3 regions of the Bacillus sp. DX3.1 genome follow, and region 1 is predicted to be linked to each of the others. Evidence: riboswitches for the same ligand, from Rfam matches in the RefSeq annotation. Region 1 holds a riboswitch; each other region holds the start of a gene.
The links. Region 1 has a riboswitch for lysine ahead of QRE67_RS08480 (aspartate kinase). Riboswitches for the same ligand answer to the same signal wherever they lie in the genome.

Region 1 (7,734 bases):
AGCTATGTTCTTCCGTAATTGCATAACGTTTTTGTAATTTTGGGTGTAAATGATGATAGGATTCTCCTAATAATGTTTCATAGATGCTAGGCACATGTTTACCCCTTTCTATTTCTCTTACAATGTTTTGCTCGTGGTAAGTCACTACTATTCATATAGCCAATGATTGATAATCCAATTAGTGTAATATTTAAGGTAATTGGATTAAATGGTTGTATAAAACTAGCAACATTTGTGAATCCTGCTGCAGCTATCAAAACCAATAGAATGGTCATATGAAATAAAAATAACTTCCTCTTTTGAAAAGGTAACAACCACATGATTCCAAACAATATTTCTAAAAATCCAATCATTTTAATAGCTAATATACTATTATCAGTTGAACCAATAAGAACAGAAAGCATCCGTACCTCTTCCGGATGAGCAAACAACACTTTCGGAATTAGCCCTTGATAGATCCAAACAAATGAAAATAAGAAACAAACGAGCCAATACGTAACCGCTCTTCGTAATAATAAGCGTGGATGAAATCCCTTTTCTAACCATAATTTTAAAGCATCAAAACTCCATGCCGTTGCCCAACCTAATAGCGAGCGAAATATGTATAAATCTATGAATTTCCCTATACTTCCGAACCTTGTGTCATAATCATACTGCGTTTCGAAGCTAATGTTTTTTCCATTCGGCGTATACTTCCAATAGCCTCTTCCTACTTGTATCAATGATAACTTGCTGTCTGTCCAAAATTTCAGCGAAGAAATTCGCTCTCCCGTTTCTTTTTGTAATTCTCCTATCGATTCTCCTTCTCCAGCTATTTCAAGCCCAAAACCGATTTTTGTTTTATATAAAAAACGTTGTGGCTCGCCTTCCTTTTTCTCTAAATATGATATGCCGGTAAAACGTGCATCCCACTCTGTATGTAGCTTCGGATCTTGTGTATATTTCCAAAGTTCGTCCATTGATGTTGCCATTTCAGTTTGAACATAAATTGGTTTTTTCTTTTTCATTTACACCCCTCCATTCATATTATCTATATAATTCATTTATATGTAAAATTATATTTCCGCTAAACTTTTTTAACATACTTTCTATTATTTGGTTCATCACCATAAGTTGTAGTTGACATGTTTGAATAAGCTACCAGTTTCAAGACGAATTCGCAATTTGAATCGTTCCATGTTGCGATAGCCGTAATCTCGACGCTTGAGTAGCTTGATTTTATTGTTTGTTCCTTCTGTAATCCCATTTGAATAAGGATGGATGGCACAGGCAAGGAATGCTTCTTTTCGACTCAAAAGTGTTTTCGCAATCTTCCTCATAACGGCACTCGGTCCAAATGTGAAGCTGTCAAACCATTGTTGAATGCGTCACTCTGCCATGCAGTTTATCCAGCTTTTCAAAGCAAAACGGAGGTGCTGAAGGGATTTTGTATTTACATAATCCGTCTTAGCAAAAGTTGAGTTATTTATAAAGTGAAACTTCAATCAGTGGGGGTTTTCTTCATCCCCCACTGATTATTAACCCGCAAATAGCGTATGTAAAATCACCGTTTCTCTTTAGTACGCTTGATTTACAAGTGCTTGCTTAATATTATGCATAGTGAAGAAATATTCATTCCCCTATTAGCTTAGGATATGCATAGAAATTTCTTATTACTCTATATATCCATTTTGATTTTTCGACATATAAGCCGCGGCTATAGATAACAAAAGGTGACCTACACCCGTTTTCTCTCTTTGTTTTCACTATGTCTGGCGCAGGAAAAGGATCTGACCGCTTCTATGCATGAACGGATGCTCTCTCCCACCTAAAAAGAAAGGTTTTATGTCGGTTTTTTAATTTGTATTTATATAGTTCAGCTTCTCAGTGATAAACCTATTATTTTTTCAATAATAATAGGTTCAATATTCTGAATATTAATGAACCACTTGATTTCCTGAAATATTTTCATTATTATAAAACAAATGTTACCAATAACTTCATAAACCAAACACTCTCGCCCAAAACGTGAGATAGAGGTTGCAACGCTTATAAGTATTCTAAAGGAGACACAGAGATGTCGATGAATTTAGAAGAAAGGAAGTGTTGCCGAAATTGATAAGTTTCTCTGCACATATCAATTGGGGCTGTTTTCGAATAGAAACAGAACTGTCATATATACAGACGTGTATGTATGAAGAGCTATCTACAAAAAAGAGATATCACATTTTATATGATATTCCCTTTTTTGGCGGTTTTTTTATTAGCTCCTTTTTCTGTTTCCCTTTTCCTGTAACAGCACCATCCTCACTTATTTGAGATGGTGTTTTTTTATTTTCTTTCCGGTAACTACAGGAATAAAGGGGATTTCTAGATTTCTCTCTTATGTGTTGTCACACCTTTCCTGACCTTTTAACAAATATGGACGAAAGAAGGAATATGCAATGGAAACGATTGTTCAAAAATTTGGTGGTACTTCAGTCGGAAGTATTCAGCGCATTCAACATGTAGCAGATTTAATCATTGAAGAATATGAGCGAGGGCACGGTGTTGTCACTGTTGTCTCCGCAATGGGGAAAAGCACCGATGAATTAGTTTCACTAGCTACTGCTATTACGGAAAATCCTAGCAAACGTGAAATGGACATACTTCTGACAACTGGTGAACAAGTAACCATTTCCTTATTAACAATGGCACTACAAGCAAAAGGTTATGCGGCAATTTCACTAACAGGATGGCAAGCTGGTATTACAACAGAATCTGTACATGGTAGTGCACGGATTACTGATATTAACCCAGAACGCATTCAATCATATTTACAAGAAGGAACAATTGTAATTATCGCTGGTTTCCAAGGATTAAGTGAAGAAAAAGAAATTACAACACTTGGCCGCGGTGGCTCTGATACAACTGCCGTTGCATTAGCTGCTGCACTTAAAGCAAAAAAATGCGATATTTATACAGATGTAACAGGAGTTTACACGACCGACCCACGCGTTGTAAAAGACGCTTATAAACTAGATGAAATTTCTTATGATGAGATGCTAGAACTGGCAAATCTCGGTGCTGGCGTACTTCATCCACGTGCAGTTGAATTTGCGAAAAATCATAACGTAATATTAGAAGTTCGCTCAAGTATGGAACAAGAAAACGGAACAATCGTAAGGGGAGAATGTAACATGGAACAACAATCAATCGTAAAAGGTATTGCATTTGAAGATAATATTACACGCGTAACTATTAAAGGATTAGAGCAAGGCTCACTTGCAACCATCTTCTCTACATTAGCTAATGCTCACATTAATGTTGATATCATTATTCAAAGCATTACAAATGAAGGAACTGTACATTTATCCTTCTCTATTCATTCCAATGACTTAAAAGAAACACTAGCAGTATTAGAACAAACTCAAAAAGCACTTCACTATGAATCTGTAGAGCATGAAAATCATTTAGCAAAAGTATCAATCGTTGGATCAGGTATGGTGTCCAATCCAGGTGTTGCTGCTGACATGTTCTCTACATTAAAAGAAGAAAATATTCATATTAAAATGGTAAGTACATCTGAAATTAAAGTATCTGTCGTTATTGATCGCCTTCATTTAGTGGATGGTGTAGAAGCACTTCATCAATCGTTTATGGCAAAAATTCATCCAATGTTACAAACAAATTAACTCTATAATCGTTTTCATATATAACAACAAAGAGTATCTTCTTTGTTGTTATTTTTATGCCATAAAATGAAACTTCCATCAGTGATTTTTTTCTTCATCCGCCACTGATAATTAGCCTTCACCAATCGGTTTTTTACGGGCAGTTATCCCCCGCCTACCTTCTTTGTTTCTCTCTGAATCTTGAGTAGCGGGACAAAAACTTTCTTACACACATTCTCAAACAATTCCCAATTCTTTTATGCAGTGAAACTTTAATCAGTGGGGGTTTTCTTTATCCCCACTGATTATTAGCTCTCACCTCTCTTCTTTAGTTTCCTTATAATCTTGAGGTAGAGGCCTTACTACACGCAAATAGCGGGATAAATTACAATAAAAAATATGTAAAGGCGGATACATAATGCGCACAGAAAATATCCTTTTAGTAGATGATGAACAAGGAATATTAGACATGCTTTTCTTTCACAAAATTTTTTTCGATTTAGCTTTTCTCAAACACTAGTAAACATGTGCTACTTGGTAATGACTTCTGTTCACCATGTTTATCATACAGTGTGACCTTGGGAGAGAGATGTTCTTTGTAACCTGCTAAGAGATACTGTTTCGATTCTATCACCTTTACATTCTCTGAACCTACGACATCCTCTATAAAATCAATATACTCTTGAAGTGTGAATACACCAAATTGTTCTTGTACTTCATGCGGATACGCCTCTTGTCCCCACGTATATGTATATAAAAATTCCATTGCATCGTTTATCGGCATACGTACTCTCTCCACACTCAACACCTCTACAGCAATTTGGCGCCCTTTAAAATCACGTTGATAATTTCGCAAGAAAGGCATCGCCGTTTCATCATGAAAATGCAGTTCACACCATTCATCACTTTCTGTTTTTACTCCATCCCTTATAATCCAACGCCCACCAGGCTCTAAAACTTGAAAGACACTCTCCACTAATCTTTTCATTGTGGCAATATTGAACTTCTTGCCGTCTGTTTCTCCATATGAAAAGATTTCATGATTCACAGAACCGCAATGAACAGTAGAAATGCTTTCTGGTTCGAAGGTATCCGCAAGATTTAAAGCATCCCCTAACGTTACATCCCAACCGTGTCCCTTTTCGTATTTATCATTTGTTAACTTCTCAATTACGTTTTGTGATAAATCCACACCAATAATCGACTTATCAGGATAAGCCTCTTTGAATTTATTCATCATGGCGCCCCCGCCAGGACCAATTTCTACTATCGTATCTCCTACAACATACGGAAGAACAGCAGCTTTTTCATCTACATTTCCATTCATATGTGCAAGATACTCTTCTTCATTTTCCAAGCGATCAAACGCATCGCGGCGTAAACCAAATATTTCACATAACATCATGACAGCTTGCTCATAATGAGCATTATTTTCTTTTTTACAAGCTAAACAAAATTCAATTAGCGTTTTTCCAACTTCACTCGTTCCAAACCCAACTGTCAACACATTTTCTGTTTCTGTTAATTCTGGATACATTTCTGTTTTTGGTATATGACTTATATTCAGCAATTCGACCAGCGATACACTTCGAAGTACCTTTTCAATCGCACGTTTGGCATATATATTTAAGTGTCTCTCTCCGTCTCTCTCATAATACAGTGCATCCATAAGAGGCTGAAAACTAATATGGTCCACATTCGTATGAATGGCACGTTGATATGTTAAAGCGAATACTTTTACGAATTCTTCAAAATTGAAGTGAGTTAATGCCGCTTCTACATACCAAAGGTCATAATGAAATAAAGTAGTAAACATTTCTTCCAGCGCATCATTCATGATTACAGCATATTCTTGTTCAAAGTGCTTATCATTGGGAGAAGCAACGGTACGTAACCGGCGAATTCGTTCCTTCACACTATATTCGACAAGTTCTCCGCAGAGAATCTGATCAATACGTTCATATACATCACCTTGTACTCGCCCCCATAGCTCAGACGATACCCCAGTAATAATGCACTCATTTAAAACTCGAAGTACTTCTCGAAGTTCCTCTATCTGAATCATTCCCTGCTTCCATAATCTCACCAATTCTTCATGGGAACTCATGGATACTTCTCCTCGCAGAACTTGTCCTACCAAGCCATGTGTACGGATGAGAGCAACCGTTACATCATCATATGGAAAATAACGTCTATAAATCCAAGCTGAGTCTTCATTATGCGCCAAAAACGAAACCCCTAATTCTTTCCACTTATTACGTTGTGTAACAGAACCACACTTTGATACTTCGCTCCAGCATAGAACAGTTTCCACACGTAAACGAATACCATATGACACATCCATCTTTTCCAAATGCCGCAGCGTTCGTTCCACATAATCTAATGCACTACGATAATTCCGTTCTACACTTACAGTTCCGTGTTCTTCTAATAAAAATCCCAACCATAAATTCGCTTCTTTGACATGTAAGTTTCCCCTTTGTGCTTCTTCTATTGCTCGTAAACTGTGTAACATATTCTTCTCCTCATTTCTTTCCATATTTAACATTTAGAAACATCAATGAAACAAATAATTAGCCCGCTTCCCTAATATGCTTATTGTTTTCCCTTTATTCTACCGTTTTGGCATACTACACATTATATCTATATAAATACAAATTAAAAAAACCGACATAAAACCCTTCTTTTTAGGTGGGAGAGAGCATCCGGCCATGCATAGAAGCGGTCAGATCCTTTTCTTGCCCCATGCCAAGTGAAAACAAAGAGAGAAAACGAGTACGGGTCACCTTTTGTTATCCATAGCCGCGGCTTATATGTCGAAAAACCGAAATGGATTTATATATTTTAACGTTACATCCGTTTCTATCAATTTCCAGTCTATCATACAATTGTCTTCCTTATCTTTTGACCCCTTATCATGTTTCATTTTTATAAAACTCGACAAAAAACACCCAAAATAATCAAGTGCCTCGTCTCGATTGTTCATCCTTCTACAGAAAAACGGAAGAGAATCTCATCGGTATGAGAAAAGACATTCTTGGATATTTTGGGTGTTTTGTATATTGATTCCACAAAACAACGTTAAGTTACTTCATTATATAGTAAAAACTACTAAATCTTAGCTGTACAAACCTTGTAAGAATTATTACTTATTTTTTAAGAAATAGAAAACGACTCATCTAAAATAAATCTTTTTTACTTAAGAGATTTCTTTCCTCTTTTAAAACAAATGAATGTTTTCCTTTTTACATGCTTCACGCAAATCATCAGGCCATACAGAAGTTTGAACTTCACCAATGTGTGCCTTGCGTAAGAAGTACATGCACATTCTCGATTGTCCAATACCACCGCCTAGTGTAAGAGGAAGTACATCTTCTAAAATCCCTTTATGAAAATCGTAGTCACGTTTGAAATCTTCACCTTTTTTTGTTAATTGTTCGTCAAGCGATTTACTATCAACGCGAATACCCATCGATGATAATTCAAATGAAGCTTGTAATACTGGATGCCAGAATAAGATGTCTCCGTTTAATTTCCAATCGTCATAGTCAGAGGCACGTCCGTCATGTTTTTCACCTGAACGAAGTACATCTCCAATTCCGATAATAAAGACTGCGCCATGTTCTTTTGCGATTGCATGTTCACGATCCTTCGGTGTTAATTCTGGGTATTTATCTTCTAGCTCTTGAGATGTGATAAATACGATATCTTCCGGTAAGTACTTACCAAGGAACGGATATTTTTCAAATAAATGATCTTCTAAATCTTTAAATATTCCATAAATTGTTCGTACTGTTTCTTGTAAGTAATCCACTGTACGCCATTCTTTTTGGACGATTTTTTCCCAGTCCCATTGGTCAACATAAATGGAATGTGTTGCATCAAGTTCTTCATCACGGCGAATCGCGTTCATGTTTGTATATAAACCTTCACCAGCTTCATATCCGTATTCATGTAATGCAAATCGTTTCCATTTTGCTAGTGAGTGTACAATTTCTAACTCTTCTCCTGAATGCAGCATATCAAATTCAATTGGACGTTCCACACCGTTTAAGTGATCGTTTAAGCCTGACTTTTTCGTTACGAATAACGGTGCAGAGAC
Region 2 (7,734 bases), 780 kb from region 1:
GCCAATCCAACTGAGGAAAAGAAACAATTATGAAATCAATTAGAATGGCTGACTATGGTGAAGAAAACATAACCAATATTAGATAAGAATATATGCAAAAAGCGAATTACTCTTAGAATGATTCGCTTTTTGCATAGCTTTCTTTTCTAGAAAACATCTTCTTGCGCTAGGACATTGGGTGCATTTGGTTCCATTAAAAGATCTTTCAGTTCACCGATTTCGGAGAGGGCGACGAGGATATAACCACTAATTAAGACAATGAGTCCAATGACTCTTAATGTTTGCAGGCTAATATTTCTTTGGTTTTCCTCAGAATTATTTTCGGGCGTTGAATTGGGCGTATGGTTCATAATAGGGCTCCCATCATTTTGTTTATATTTATAAGGATATAAAATATATTCGTTTTTCATAAAAATCCGGAAGTATAGTCATTTTCACTATATGAAAAATGCCTAAAAGAAGTGATTGGAAATCTGGAGATACTTTTCTAAGTGGAATAAAAAAAACCGCAATTCGCGGTCTATTTGTTTTGCTATCGGGTGTTTTTATTCAAGGAGGAGTCAGTAATTTATAACATATTTGTTGATTTACAATAAAGTTATTTAAAAAAGCCCATTTAGTTATTCAACAATCGGGCCAGATTCTGGAGTAACGTCCGAATGATATAGAAGGGTGCTTAGTCACTATGAACTGCACCCCAATTGTTAGACATAACTGACAATTGGAGGTGCAGTTTTTATCTTGTTTTCATATATCACCTCCCAAATTCTTAATTCTTATAATTAAAATATTTCAATTATTAAGAGTTTTTCCCTACATTAATAGATACTTTTTTATAGACTTGCCTTCAGAAATCTATTACTGTGCTATTGGTATGCTCATTTTACTGTTATAACAAGTTCTTGTATTGCACAATATATGTTGTATAGGGGGAGTGACAGCTTCGCTGGTACTACCCAAAATATGCAGTTAATAGAAGAATTGCGGACAGATCGGGAACGGATGAAAGAAATGCAGGAGTGATTGAAGCGAATAGAGGAAGCTGATCAAGAGCGGGCAAAAGCAGATCGGGAAAGGTTTGATCGTATAGAAGAGCATATAAAGGCCTTCAAGAAGCAGCGGCAGCAAGTAAAAAAAGTTTTCTCTGGGTGTGCGGAAATAAGGGGTAACTGGCAACTGGCCAAGCTCAAAATTATTTGGGTTTTAACTGGCCACTGCTTATGGGCTGTATAAGCATAATCTCTCTTGTAAACTTTCTAAGACTTCTTCTGGCACTTCCCTGACCTTGATATCCCCACCTAGGAAAAGTAGCCAATTTGTTATTTCGGTCAATTCTTCGGGCTTATTAACATTGATAAAAGCCTTTAGAATGGCTGTGGTTTGGTAAGGATTCGTATAGGAAATTGAAACTTTTAAAGGATGGTATTTTTTGAACTGGGCAATCGCTTTTGGACCAAGTTCAAGGACAAGGTTGATTACTTCTTCCTGCTTACTTAGTGTTTCTAAAATCTTTTTCTTACTTAATCTTTTTTTCATCGGGTAGGGTTTGACATTGGTGAGATGGTCGACAGGAAAAATCTGCTTCTTTTCTTCCTTTAAGTCAAAGCCTTCAATCAGCCAAAGGCCTTTTTCATGATAAAGGTGCAAGAGATAAATTGGATAAGACTTTATTACCTTCTCTTCTTTGATAGTAATCAATAAATAGCTATCCAAAAGAAGGATTTGGATGAGTTTTTCTAACATGGGATGGGGGAGGTCTGAAAGTTCAAGTAGGTCGGGATTATTGGGGTTGGTCCCTTCAAAAAGCAAGATCTGATTTAAAAGAACAAGGTCATCTTGCTGGTTTTCTGAGATGAGGCCTAGTAATTTTTCAGCTAAAGACTGACGACTCTTTAGATAGGGGAGTTGTTGATTTCTTGTGGCCATAAAGGCAATAAAAAGAGCTTTGACCTCATTATCGGTAAAGCGAACATCAGGCAGGACAGAGTTGTGCATGACAAAATAACCCCCATCCCTTCCAACTTCAGCGACAAGTGGCATCCCCATGGCCTCAATTTCTCTGATATCTCTAATAGCTGTCGAACGAGAGATGTTAAATTCTCGCATGATTTCAGAAATTGTAAAGTGAGCACGGTTGTTGATATACCGCATGATGATATTAATCCGTTCAACTTTTTTCATCTGGACTCCTAAACAGTATCATTTTTTGACATGATTTAAGGCTATCATATACCCATCAAGTGAAGAAGACAAGTCATTTGATTAATTTAAAAAAGAGGAAGGTTTTGAATATGGCCGATTATACCCTAAAAGAAAAAGACAGCTTTATCGTTTTAGGTTTTGGAACTGAGCTAAAGAGCGATTACACAGACTTTGCTGGCTTAAACAAGGAAAAGTCAGACTTTTGGCAGGCCGTCAGCCAAGATGGAAGGCTTGACACTTTAAAAGCCATAGCCACAAATGACTACGTTTTTGCCGTGAACGAAGCGGTGAATAACAAGATGATGCATTATGCTGGCGTCATGACAGAGGCATCGGCACTAGAAGAAGCCAGAGTTATCCAATTTCCTAAGGGGGAATACCTAGTTGTTAAAGGGGAAGGGAAGACGGCTGATGAATTGAATAATAAGCTTGCTGGCCTTGCCTTTGGTCAAGTCTTGCCAGAAGCAAAGAATTTTGCCTATGTTGGTGGGCCAAATGCAACGGTTGAGATGGGGCAGCGAAACGGCTTAGTTTTTGGTGAAATGTGGATTCCTGTTGTTAGGAAATAAAGAGATAAAAGGAGGGATGGAAATGTCCTATATCGTTGATTTTAAAAATGTGTCTACGGTTGGTTTAGAGTCTTCACCTGTAATAGAAGCGCTTGCTGGTTTACGTGCTAATGAAGCCCGTTACTTTATGAACAAATACAAGCATGAATTTACAGTTGTACCAGCTAGCGAAAGCCAGGAGACCCTTGATTATGTGAACCGAATTTTGAAAGAAGAACGTGATATTGAGTTTGCGGCCAAACCTTTAGAAACGTCGCGTTTTCAAGTGGAAAATATCAAAATTGCCTACGTCTTTTATGAGGATGGTCTTGCGGTCAACGTCATGTATACGGTTGATGATCCTAAGAAGCGGGCCGTTGGTTTTAAGCTTTCTGAGGGGATGGAGGTACCAAAGGAGCTAGAAGGGAAGTTTAAGTTTGCTAGGCAGAAGTCTAAACTAGCTGGAACAATTCGAGGTTCGTTTTTTGTAATTAAAGGAGAATATTAAAGTAAGCAAAAGCGCAACTGAAGGGGATAAGATGAAACGCTCAACCAAACGAATCATAGAAGTGTTCCCAAAATTTAGAGGTAAATAAGCGATTTTAGGACTAAACCTATATTTTGGTTATTCCTTTAAAGGGCGCGTTTGTTGAACAAGAAGTAAAAGGGTATTACATATTAGTCATGTATAATATGTAACACCCTTAATTTTTTATGGCTTTTTACAATTATGATTTCAATTATAAAGAAGAAATTCGTTTTTTTGTTTTGGGCAGAATAATAAATTTCATGAAAAACATTCCAATTATAGCAGTGAAAAGAGTAGGTAAGAACTGTTGAGTGCGAGCAAGTATAATAGCGGTAAACACTATTAATTGCACGCATGTTACGAAAAAGACAAGCGTAAGAAATTGGCGTATTCTTTCTTCATAAGAAATGGGATATAATACTACGATATTATTTCCTGAAAAATACTTCCATAGGGCACGAAGTTGGATAGACGACATGTATAAGAGACATAAAGTAACTAAGCCTTTCGCAAGTGGAGTAGGTACATAATATACAACTCCGATGCCGACGATAGTCAATCGAATGTATATTCCAAAATAATCATTGGTCCGAAGAAAGGCTAAAGTGTACAAATATAAGAAAGTAGATTGCTTTTTATGTAGGAAAGGTTCCAGCCAACTTGTAAGCCATGTTCTTTGTTTTACTTGTTTCTTTAGTTGCGGAACATCTGTAAAAAAGTTAGCAAACTGATAAAAGCGCATGTCCATTTTTTCTTCTTGTTCGATTACATATTCCCACCCAATTCGTTTAGGGGCTTGTTTTAATGTATAAAAAAGAAAGAAGAGAAGAAGTAATAATCCCACTCCTAATAAAACAAACGAAACAGATTGAAAGAGCATATATACAATAAGTATGTTACAACTTGTCCGAATGATGAACCAAAGATGAGAAGTATGTCGATCTCTCCACATCCAACTTATGCATATATTCCATCCTTTTACAATTGCTAAAATGAAACATATCGTACCTACAAAAGGAATGGTTACGTGTAAAGTTTGCATCGCAAGTGGTGTAATGATGAGTACAGCACATAGCAATAGAAAAAGCTGAATGACATAATTATATAGAAGAGATTGTTTAAAATAAGATGTCAATTTCTCTTCAAGTGCCAGTAGATAGACAGCATCAGGCTTTTGGATAAAAGTACGAATAGGGCATCTAGTTACAATGATTGTCAGCAGAGATATAATGATGAATAATGAGACTCCTTTAGAAGGAGATGTTTTAAGAAATTTTGCGTAATAATATGCACCAATACATGAGACGAAGATGAAGCTGTATAGTAGACCGCTAATCATGCGTGCAAAGTACATGATGACGTTTTGAAGATGTTTTTGAAAACGAGCACCCCATAATGTTTCAATTGTCATGTTTCTCACCTCTGTCTTTTATTATAAAGTGAAACTTTAATCAGTGGGGGTTTTTTCATCCCTCATCTATCTTCTTTGCTTTCGCCGAATTTTGAGGTGGGGGTATTACTGCCCAAGAATAGCGGAATAAAGGTTTCTTTCTTATACAAAAATAAAAACGAGCAAATTGCTTTATGCAACATGCTCGTTTTCATTTTGAGAATTTTTTTTATTATCCCGCTTCATTAATGGATAGAAGGCAAAGCCGATTACAAATAATCCAATCCCAAGTAGGAATGTTTTTAAGTCTGCGGCTCCTGTTTTGATGACCCATAGTGCATATACAATTGCTATGGTCGCGACAATACCATCCATAATGCGCGTACCTTTTTCATTTTCATATGTTTCACCAGTTGCGACGAGTTTTAATTGGAAGATTGGTGAAACGAGATATGGAATTAAGTAAGCCAGCGTTGATACGGTAATAACAAATGTATACGCTTCGGCAATCGTTCCTGATAGTGTTGAGAATAAGAACACTTGCGACATAATATTTGTTAGTCGCAAGGAATGAATCGGACTTCCCTTTTTGTTTGTTTTTGCAAAGAATGAAGGGAAGAATCCTTCTTTTGCTGCTTGATACGGTACTTCTGAGCTTAATAAAATCCAGCCTAGAATGGAACCGAATAAGGAAGTAAGGGCAAGAAGTGCCATTAATTTCCCACCACCATGTCCCATTGCAGCATTTAATGCATCTGCTAATGGACGTTCAGAAGTTTGTAATTTATCAATGTGAAGAACACCCATTGTTAAAATGGTAATTCCTAAATAAATTCCTACTGTTAAGAGTAAGCCCGTTACAGTTGCTCGTTTCACAACTTTGGGGGATACAGCGCGATTCGATAATAATACAGCTGATTCGATCCCAATAAATGCCCACAATGTTGTGAGAGCGGCTAAGTTTACTTGTGAAAGTAGTCCATGTGAAACGCCTTCTTTATCGATCATCGCTGTATACCATTGACCAAATTTTGAGGCTTGAAATGCAAATAATGTCACAACGATGAACAGAAGGAATCCAGTAACTTTCGTTGTTGTTGCTAAAAAGTTTAATTTTCCAGCTCCATTTACACCGTTTGTTAAAATCAAATGTGTGCCCCATAGCAAGAAAGAACAGATGGAGAACGTAATGAGTTTTCCAACTTCAATATCAAAAGAACCAATTGAAAATAAAAGACGCGTATCTTTCATAATTGGGAAGAAAAGCGATAAGTAACCCGCAAAAGATGTAATAATAGCAACGTTACTCGCCCAGTTTGCAACCCAATAGCCCCAAACCATGCTAAAACCAGCCATTTTTTTCTTTTTTGGTGATTTGAATAAAGCGTATGCGTGACTTTGTGGCCCTGTTGTTAAATCAGGACGACGAATTGCTAAATTACCGAAAACAAGCGCTAGCATTAAAACACCAAATCCTGTTGTTAACCAAGCTAACGTAACGCCGAGCGGGCTAGCTGTTTGTGCCAATGTACTTGGCACCATAAAAATACCAGCGCCAACCATGTTACCGACAACAAATGCTGTCAGTACCCAAAAGCCCCATTTTTTCTGTTGCATAAAAGAATACCTCCAAAGTTAGTATAACCAAGTCAAGCGAGGAGATATGTATGTCTTCCGAAAAAGGAAGAAAAGCAAGTTCCATACAAAACAAAAAAAAGCACGTGGAATTGTCGTTACGCGCTTTCTATCTTATAAGAAACCCACGACATACCTCTCGATAGCTCTCCACAAGCAAAATGCCTGTGACAGTTCTGCACCTATTCAATGCAGACCCAGCAAGAATGTACAGTGGGTACTTCTTACTTCGGCAACCATTCCTTTCTCATTCGTTCATCAATGCCACTACATTTCCCGAAATGATACTCTTAATGACTGCAACCTCTACCTCACCGAGATACGAATGAGGATTTTATGTATAAAGTTAACGTAATCAAGGGTAACAAATGTATTTTTATTCGTCAATGGATATAGTAATAATCAGACTATGGTGAACACTTTGTCATTAAGAGCAGGAAGGAAAGCTTTATATTATTGTTGTGTTTTCGTGTTTCTACAATAAAAAAGAAGCTGATAGCCAAAAGTCCACGACAAGTGGTCTCTTGGCTCAGCTTCTATATGAAAAATTATACTAAGTTTAGTACAGTTACTTTCTCGCGTGTCATAGATTCAAGGCTCTTGCGAATACCTTGTGCACCCATACCAGAACCTTTTACACCGATGAATGGGAAGTGGTCAGGGCCACGCTCTGTACGTCCGTTAATTTGAACGGAGCCAGTGTCGATTTTGTTTGCAATTGCAAATGCTTTATTAATATCTTTTGTGAAGACACTTGCTTGCAGACCAAATTCTGATTTATTGGCAATTTCAATTGCTTCTTCATCAGAAGAAACGCGAATGATTGGAAGAATTGGGCCGAATGGCTCTTCCCAAGCAACTTTCATTTCTTCTGTAACATTGTCAATTAATGTTGGGTAAATTAAGTTGCGTTCACGTTTATTACCGATCACGATTGTAGCGCCTTTTTCTACTGCATCGTCAACTAATCCTTGAACGAAATCAGCAGATTTATCGTCGATTAATGGCACGATTGTGCTGTCTTGTTCTGGAGAACCGACAGATAATGCAGCCACTTGTTCTTTTAATAAGCTTACAAGTTCGTCTGCTACTTTTTCATTTACAAGCACGCGTTTAATTGCTGTGCAACGTTGACCTGAATAAGAGAATGCACCACTAATGATATGGCTTGCAGCTTCTTGTAGGTCAGCATCTTCGCGTACGATACCAGGATCCTTACCACCAAGCTCTAATACAAGTGGAATCATAGCCGCTTTTTTCGCTAAGTGAGCTCCTGTATTTGTACCGCCTGTGAACGATACCATATTTACGCCAGGATGTTCTACTAAGTAGTCACCAATGACAGAACCGCGTCCTGTTGCTACGTTTACAAGTCCTTTTGGAAGACCCGCTTTATGAAGTGCTTCAACCATTTTAATACCGCTAATCGC
Region 3 (7,734 bases), 1.2 Mb from region 1:
GGCATCGTAAATTGATCGGACAAGTTGAACGGTTAAATCAATTATTGGGGAAGTATGCGAAAGAAATCGCCCTTGATTCAGGCTACTACAACGCTTCCCTCGCGCGAAGGTTGTTTCAACGTGGCTTCTTCGTCTACATGTCTTATCGTCGATTTACAACGAAGGATCATCCAAAGTGCCGTCGTTATCAATTTAAACAAGTAAACGAGGATCTCTACGCCTGTCCTTGCGGTGTACCGTTTTATTATAAAACAACGAATCGTCAAGGTTATCGTGAATTCAGACCACCTAAAGGAAGTTGTCAATCCTGTCCATTTGCGAAAAAGAAAACCAAGATCGTGTGTTGCGAATTTCTATCCATCAAGAAATTTACGATCAGTTAAGAGAACAGCGCTTATCAATAAGAGGAAAAATTCTCCGTTCCGTTCGTCCGTCTACGGTTGAACTGAGTTTCGCACATAGTAAAGAACTCCACGGTTTGCGCTATGCACGATACCGTGGAGTTCAAAAGGTTAAAGTACAAGTTTTGATGACCGCCATCATACAAAACTTAAAAAAGTGGACCAAACTACGCTCGCTTAAGCAAGTTGGTTTACACCTAACACATCAAATTATAGAAGAAACCATTCTATAAAACAAATAGAAATCAAGAAAATGCCAAAAAATTCGGCATTTTCTTAACATAATCTTTTTCAACAACGTGAAAAGAGCTCCTTTTAAATAAAAGGAGCTCTTTTTCTAATAACACTCATACAAATGGTCCATATATCAAACATAATTCTAATACATGGACCATTTGTATAAATTGCGTTAAAAAAATATGATTAACTGCGTTTTTGTTTCTTATTTGATGAAGGTACTTTAATGGAACCTGCTTCTTGTGTAGTAGTTCCTTGACTTTCGACTTGTGAAGAACCAAGACTTGATTTGAAGCGATCCTGTTTAATTTTTTGTTGCATTTTGTATACCTCCAACGTTATTTTTTGTTTAGAAGTGAGAAACTATGCAGGAAAAGAAAGAAAAAAGACGAAAAAAGATGGAGAGCGTAATATCCAATAAAGCAGAAAAGAAGGGGAAGTCCATGACTAACATCAAAATTGAACTTGTAGAACTAAATGCAGAAAACTGGTATGAGTGTTGTAACTTACAGGTTTCTGAAGAATAGATCAAGCACATAGGATCTAATGCAGTATCAATTGCACAGTCTAAATTTGAGCCATCATTGAAGCCTTTTGCTATACATTTGGGAGGAAAAGCAGTTGGGTTTTTAATGTTTAATACACTTGAAGAAGAATTAGATGGTTACTGGATTTATAGAATAATGGTTGATAAAGATTACCAAAAGCAAGGAATAGGAAAAATTGCAACGCAGTTGATAATTGAAAACATGTCTAAATTACCGAATTGCAAGAGAATTGTTGTGGGCTATCATCCAGAAAATCAGGGAGCACATGCTTTGTACGCAAGTTTAGGGTTTGTAGACAAAGGGGACCGGTTTGGGAAAGAAATGGCAGTTGTTCTAGATGTAAATGCTTCATAAAAACTTAGCCTGGTACATAGTGAATGACAAAAGAAGCTAGTTTCATACTAGTTTTTTTACATATTCAAAAATATATCTTTTGTTATGTAGAAAGAATAAATTCCTTCAAACTCTTGAAATTCCGTGTCTAAGTTTTGGACTTTTTCTTTAAATGGAGGAGACTTCATCATTATCGAGCTAATGGGAATACATAACTCAAAATGGTTAGCTAATAGATACAAGAAATAAAAAGGTAAGGGACTCTATTAAACATAGCTAATAGGGTCCCTTACCTTTATTCTTTATGAGTTTATAATGAAAAATTGATAGGATTTTATTCTTTTAGTTCACATTTATCAAGCGGAATCACTTTTGTTTTATTTTTAAATTTGTAACCTAACCAAACGACTAGGAAGAGTGGTAAACCAATATAAGAAACAAGTACACCGTTCCAATCAATGGATTCTCCTGTAAACGCTCCGTAGTTTTGTCCTAGGATAACAATGGAGCAAAGTACAAAGGCGAAGATAGGACCAAATGGGAACCATTTAGCTTTGTAAGGTAAATCTTTTAAATCTTTCCCTTGTGCGATATATGCTTTTCGGAAACGATAATGACTGATTGCAATTCCGATCCATGCGATAAAGCCTGACATTCCAGAAGCGTTTAGTAGCCAAATATATACAACACCGTCACCGAATAAAGAAGCTAAGAAAGCAACGCAACCAACTAAAGCCGTCGCAATTAATGCGTTAACAGGTACACCGCGGCTGTTTAATTTTCCTAAAAATTTCGGTGCTTTACCTTCACGAGCTAAATTCCAAAGCATACGAGCGGAAGCATACATGCCAGAGTTACCAGCAGAGAGAACAGCAGTTAAAATAACAGCGTTCATAACCGATGCGGCAAATGCAACACCTGCTTTTTCAAATACAAGTGTGAATGGACTTACCGTTACATCACTTGCTGCAAGACTTTCATTTGTATATGGGATTAATAGACCGATTACAAGAATTGCGAAGATATAGAATAAAAGAATACGCCAAAAGATCGAGCGAATTGCTTTTGGAATACTACGTTCTGGATCTTCTGTTTCACCGGCTGCGACACCTAATAATTCAGTTCCTTGGAATGAAAATCCAGCTGCCATAAATACACCTACGATTGCCATGAAACCACCGTTAAATGGTGCATCAGCAATTGTGAAGTTTTCAAAACCGACAGGTTCACCGCCCATAATGCCAAAGATCATCATAAATCCAACAATTAAAAAGATAATAACAGTTGCCACTTTAATGAGTGCAAACCAGTATTCTGCTTCTCCAAAGCCTTTTACAGATAAATAATTTAAAAGAAACATAATGACTAAACAAATGCCACTCCAAAGTAAAGAAGGAGTATTTGGAAACCAAAACTTCATAATTAATGTTACAGCTGCAAGTTCAGCGGCAATTGTAATGGCCCAGTTGTACCAATAGTTCCATCCAAGTGCAAATCCAAGTGATGGATCGACAAATTTTGTTGCATATGTGCTAAATGAGCCTGCAACAGGCATGTAAGCAGCTAATTCAGCTAAGCTTGTCATTAAAAAGTAAACCATAATTCCAATTGCGGCGTATGCTATGAGAGCACCACCAGGTCCTGCAGTGTGAATGACACCACCGCTGGCAAGAAATAGTCCGGTACCAATTGTACCGCCGAGAGAAATCATTGTAAGATGGCGAGATTTCAATCCACGCCGTAGTTCACCTTGTCCTTTGGCGGATTGATTTGTAGAGGTAGATTGTTTTGTAGCGCTATTCATGTTCAACACTCCTTTTCTTGTAAGATAGGAAGGAGCGGGGGAGATAAATACAAAAAACCACCAAAGTAGTTTGGCGGAACGTTTCACAAATAACCACCCCATCATACCCTTCCGTTAAGATAGCACCCCACGTTTACACGGTAATTTGTAAACGTGACAGTTCTGTTCCTGTTTGGAGACAGCCCCAGCCCAATACTTCCAGAGAAGAAGTACAAACTTCGGCAGCTTTTCCTTTCAAACGGGTTCATTGACATTCTCTGTGTCTCAGCCGTTCTACTATTAAAAGCCGCAACCTCTACCTCATCGGATTGATGAGGATTTGTTTATTGCTATGATTTTTGATATATGGCAATTGTAATGACTTTCTGAAAATATTGCAAGGTATTTTGTAGGAAAAAATCAAAAAAGATCGGTTATTGTATAGGAAACGTTTTCAAAACTCCACCCGAACCTAGTATTATGTAAAAAATTTTAAAAAAGAATCGAAGAAAAACCCTGTTATACAAATATTTCGCAAAAAAACATGAAAAACCCTTCTGAATTAAGAGAAAATTCAGAAAATTAAATTCGACATTATTTTACATGATGTCTTCTATAGGAACGATATGTTAACAATGTAGGGAAGGAAATTGGTGAATTTGAAGTATAATTTCTATGAAATATTAAAAATATGTAAATGAAAATAAAAAGTAAGCAAACCATATGTCTGCTTACCTTAATTTCGTATATGTTTCTAAATAAATCCATTTTGATTTTTCGACATATAGCTGCGGCTATGGATAACAAAAGGTGACATGCACTCGTTTTCTCTCTTTGTTTTCACTATGTCTGGGCAGAAAAAGGATCTGATCGCTTCTATGCATGGCCGGATGCTCTCTCCCACCTAAAAAGAAGGGGTTTATGTCGGTTTTTTATCTTGTAAGTTTAAGGCGAAACTTGTTTTTGATTCTGATATACAACATTTTGTTTTGTAAGTTGAGAATGACTTCGAACAGAAAAGATAAGAGCAATCACAACGACGAGACCTACGGCAATATAAGAGAGCGCAATAATGGTTGGATCCACTTTAAACGATGTTAGTAATGTGCGAATGTTTGTGAAAATAATAAGCCCACCAACAAGTACACCAAGTAAATGAGATGGTACAATTCGTACTAACCATGCAGCAATTGGAGCTGCAACAATGCCACCGAGCATAAGTGAAAATACCCAAACCCAGCTGATTTGTTCCCAGCCAAGTGAAATGAAAAATCCAATGGTTGCTGCTAATGATACAGGAAATTCACTTGTGTCAACGGAACCGATGACTTTACGTGCTTCGTTGCCGCGTGCAAGAAGTACGGGTGTCGTAATCGGCCCCCAGCCACCACCACCTGTTGAATCAACAAAGCCTGCGAATAGTCCTAATGGAATCAGTTGTTTGCCAGGTATACGTTTAGTATTTGTTTGAAGTACTTGTTTTTGAATAATAAATCTTAATAAGATATAAACACCTAATGTAAATAAAAAGAGTGAGATATAGGGTTTAATTAAATTTCCAGGCAAGTTACTTAAAAAACAAGCACCGACAAAGGCACCGATTGCCCCTGGTAATGTAAGTCTAGAAACGGTATATTTGTCGACATTTCCAAAGCGAATATGGGATATACCAGATGCTGCGGTTGTCACAACTTCAGCCAAGTGAACAGATGCTGAAGCGATAGCTGGTGCAATTCCAAACATTAATAATAAAGAGGAAGACGTTACTCCGTACGCCATTCCAAGTGCTCCATCAATCAATTGAGCGAAAAATCCAATAATAGCAAAGACAATTAATTTTTGCATGTAAAATCCTCCTGTAATCGTAAATGAAAAAGGCTCTTTTCTCGTGTGAGAAAAGAGCCTTTGGTTTTTCCAATCAGCTATATATTAATTTCTTATCATTATAATGCATATTAATCTCATAAATCAACTAGGTTTTATAATTATTTTGAATTGATTGAAATAAAAGAACAGTTATATAATGGAAGAGTGTAGAGAAGGGGGGATATAGGATGTTAGTATTTGATCATCTTGTTCATGTGATTCAAGGAACGCCCATAGAAGCGGTAAAACGAATGAAATCACTCGGATTTCATGTGTTGGAAGGTGGAGAGCATACGAATTGGGGGACTTGGAATAGTTTAAGTTATTTTGATTTAGCTTATATTGAGTTTTTAGCTGTTCAAAATGAAAATAAGGCGAAGCAAGCAGATAATCCACTTGTTCTTCAAGCTATAGATAAATTGATGGATGGAGAAGGGATGTTACAAATTGCAGTTCGTACAGATCGAATTGAAGAACTTGCGGCCACATTTGTAGAAAAGGGTTTACACATAACTGGTCCAATTGAAGGGAAACGTATAAGAAAAGATGGACATCTTATAGAGTGGAAAATGTTGTTTGTGAATCAGGAAGAAAACGGTCCAAGATTTCCTTTCTTTATACAATGGGAGGAGTCAGATGAAAGTAGGAGAATAGACTTACAACAAGTGGGTGTAATTACCCCACATGATAACCAAGTAAAGGAAATTCAAACGGTATATTACGCTGTGAACAATGTTCGTGAAACAACTGCGAAGTGGAAAGACATTTTACAGGTGCAAGTGAATCCTGTTGAAATTCATAAAGAATGGAATGCACTTTGTCAAAGTATATCGCTTGAAAATATGAAGGTGCAATTTTGTGAACCAAAAGGAGAGGGACTAGTGCAAGAGAGTTTGAAACAATGTGGAGAACTTCCTTTTGCGATTGAATTTAAAGGGGAGCATGAACGGAAAAACGCTTATCAAATTTTTGGTAGTATGTATATATATTAGTATAATGATGAAAATGGATGAGATTGTAAAAGAACTACAAAAACAATTGGATTGGCCTAATGTTATAAAAAGTAGTTTTATTCCAAAAGGTTTTTCATTCGATGAAAAGTATAAAATTGAGTTGGAAAATGGCGATGTGTATTTTATAAAAGTATGTGATTTTTCCACGAATAAACATAAGCAGGAAGAATTTGAATATATACGTCATTTTGAATGGAGTGGTATTCCAGTTCCGATACCATTCCATTTTCTAAATCTAGCGGAATTCAATAAATGTGTGCAAGTATATGGATGGGTTAATGGAGAAGATGGTGAAGTTGCGCTTGGGAAACTGACGATTGAAGAGCAATATAAAGCCGGAAAAGCAGCAGGAGAAGTATTAAAACGTATTCACACATTAGAAAAAAATGATGTAAAAGAATCGTGGGAAACGTATCGATGGGCGAAGTATGAAAGGTATCTAACTCAATTAATGGAATACGAAGTCGATTACATTGATTTGGATCCTGTTCTTACATTTGTGGAAGATCATAAATATTTATTAAAAGACCGCCCAATTGTGTTTCTGCATGATGATTTTCATCCAGCGAATATGATGTTTCATAATAAAGAATTTCAAGCGGTTATAGATTTTGATCGATTTGGATTCGGAGATCCTATTCATGATTTTTATAAGGTCGCTTTATTTACAACAAAAATCAGTGCGCCTTTTGCAATTGGACAAGTACACGGTTACTTTGATGGAGAACCATCACTACATTTTTGGAAACTATATACATTGTATGCAGCGATGACTTTTCCATCTGATATCGTATGGTCACATAAAGTGACACCAGATTTATTAGATAGGATGAAAGAGCGATTGAATCGAATTTTTGATGACCATGATGGATTTACATCATACATACCAGGCTGGTATAAATCAATAGATGAATATCGTATACATATTTAATTGTGAAAAATAGAAAAAGAGGGTGTAGTACTTTGGATAAAATTGCGGTTATTTCAGATATTCATGGAAATATTCCGGCTTTGGAAGCAGTTTTTGAAGACATTCAATTAAGAGGGATAGAGCAAATTATTTGTTTAGGAGATTTAGTTGGAAAAGGGCCGCATTCTAGTAAATCGGTAGAGCTAATTCGTGAAAAGTGTGAACATGTTGTAATGGGAAACTGGGATGATTTTATTACGAAACGTAGTGAATCACTCACGATACAATGGCATCAAGACCAATTAACTCACCAGCAACAAAATTATTTAAAAGAGCTCCCTTTCTCTGTTGAATTTATAATGAGCGGGAAATTAATTAGAATGTTTCATGCTTCGCCGCGAAGTTTATATGAGAGAGTTCAGCCAGGTGCTCCAATAGAGCAGCGTGAAAGTTTATTTGAGAATAGTAGTCTTACGGAAAATATCGAAGGTGAAAGGCAGCCTGATGTTGTTTGTTACGGCGACATACATCAAGCTTATGTCCAGAACTTCAGAGGGAAAACATTATGTAATGCAGGTAGTGTAGGAAATCCCCTTGAAATTACACAAGCTTCGTATTTAATTTTTGAAGGAGCATATAATCA

Region 2: another riboswitch for lysine. It lies ahead of QRE67_RS04540 (amino acid permease); the one in region 1 lies ahead of QRE67_RS08480 (aspartate kinase).
Region 3: another riboswitch for lysine. It lies ahead of QRE67_RS14100 (amino acid permease); the one in region 1 lies ahead of QRE67_RS08480 (aspartate kinase).

The regions. Positions count from the first base shown of each region.
Region 1 covers NZ_CP128153.1:1,696,722-1,704,455, reverse strand. The annotation lists gene QRE67_RS08495 (DUF4166 domain-containing protein) at 1-94, opposite strand, end outside; gene QRE67_RS08490 (DoxX-like family protein) at 99-1,007, opposite strand; gene QRE67_RS08485 (transposase) at 1,104-1,364, opposite strand; lysine riboswitch at 2,006-2,192, shown strand; gene QRE67_RS08480 (aspartate kinase) at 2,424-3,653, shown strand; gene QRE67_RS08475 (class I SAM-dependent methyltransferase) at 4,132-6,147, opposite strand; gene asnA (aspartate--ammonia ligase) at 6,853-7,734, opposite strand, start outside.
Region 2 covers NZ_CP128153.1:918,276-926,009, forward strand. The annotation lists gene QRE67_RS04510 (hypothetical protein) at 147-350, opposite strand; gene QRE67_RS04515 (hypothetical protein) at 1,024-1,233, shown strand; gene QRE67_RS04520 (helix-turn-helix transcriptional regulator) at 1,219-2,181, opposite strand; gene QRE67_RS04525 (GyrI-like domain-containing protein) at 2,292-2,771, shown strand; gene QRE67_RS04530 (DUF8821 family protein) at 2,794-3,258, shown strand; gene QRE67_RS04535 (ABC transporter permease) at 3,491-4,690, opposite strand; gene QRE67_RS04540 (amino acid permease) at 4,862-6,286, opposite strand; lysine riboswitch at 6,440-6,621, opposite strand; gene QRE67_RS04545 (NADP-dependent glyceraldehyde-3-phosphate dehydrogenase) at 6,853-7,734, opposite strand, start outside.
Region 3 covers NZ_CP128153.1:2,863,305-2,871,038, reverse strand. The annotation lists gene QRE67_RS14120 (transposase) at 1-383, shown strand, start outside; gene QRE67_RS14115 (transposase) at 344-634, shown strand; gene QRE67_RS14110 (YuzL family protein) at 825-959, opposite strand; partial or broken gene QRE67_RS14105 (GNAT family N-acetyltransferase) at 1,082-1,540, shown strand; gene QRE67_RS14100 (amino acid permease) at 1,854-3,323, opposite strand; lysine riboswitch at 3,436-3,629, opposite strand; partial or broken gene QRE67_RS14095 (sulfite exporter TauE/SafE family protein) at 4,248-5,256, opposite strand; gene QRE67_RS14090 (VOC family protein) at 5,357-6,160, shown strand; gene QRE67_RS14085 (aminoglycoside phosphotransferase family protein) at 6,174-7,112, shown strand; gene QRE67_RS14080 (metallophosphoesterase family protein) at 7,145-7,734, shown strand, end outside.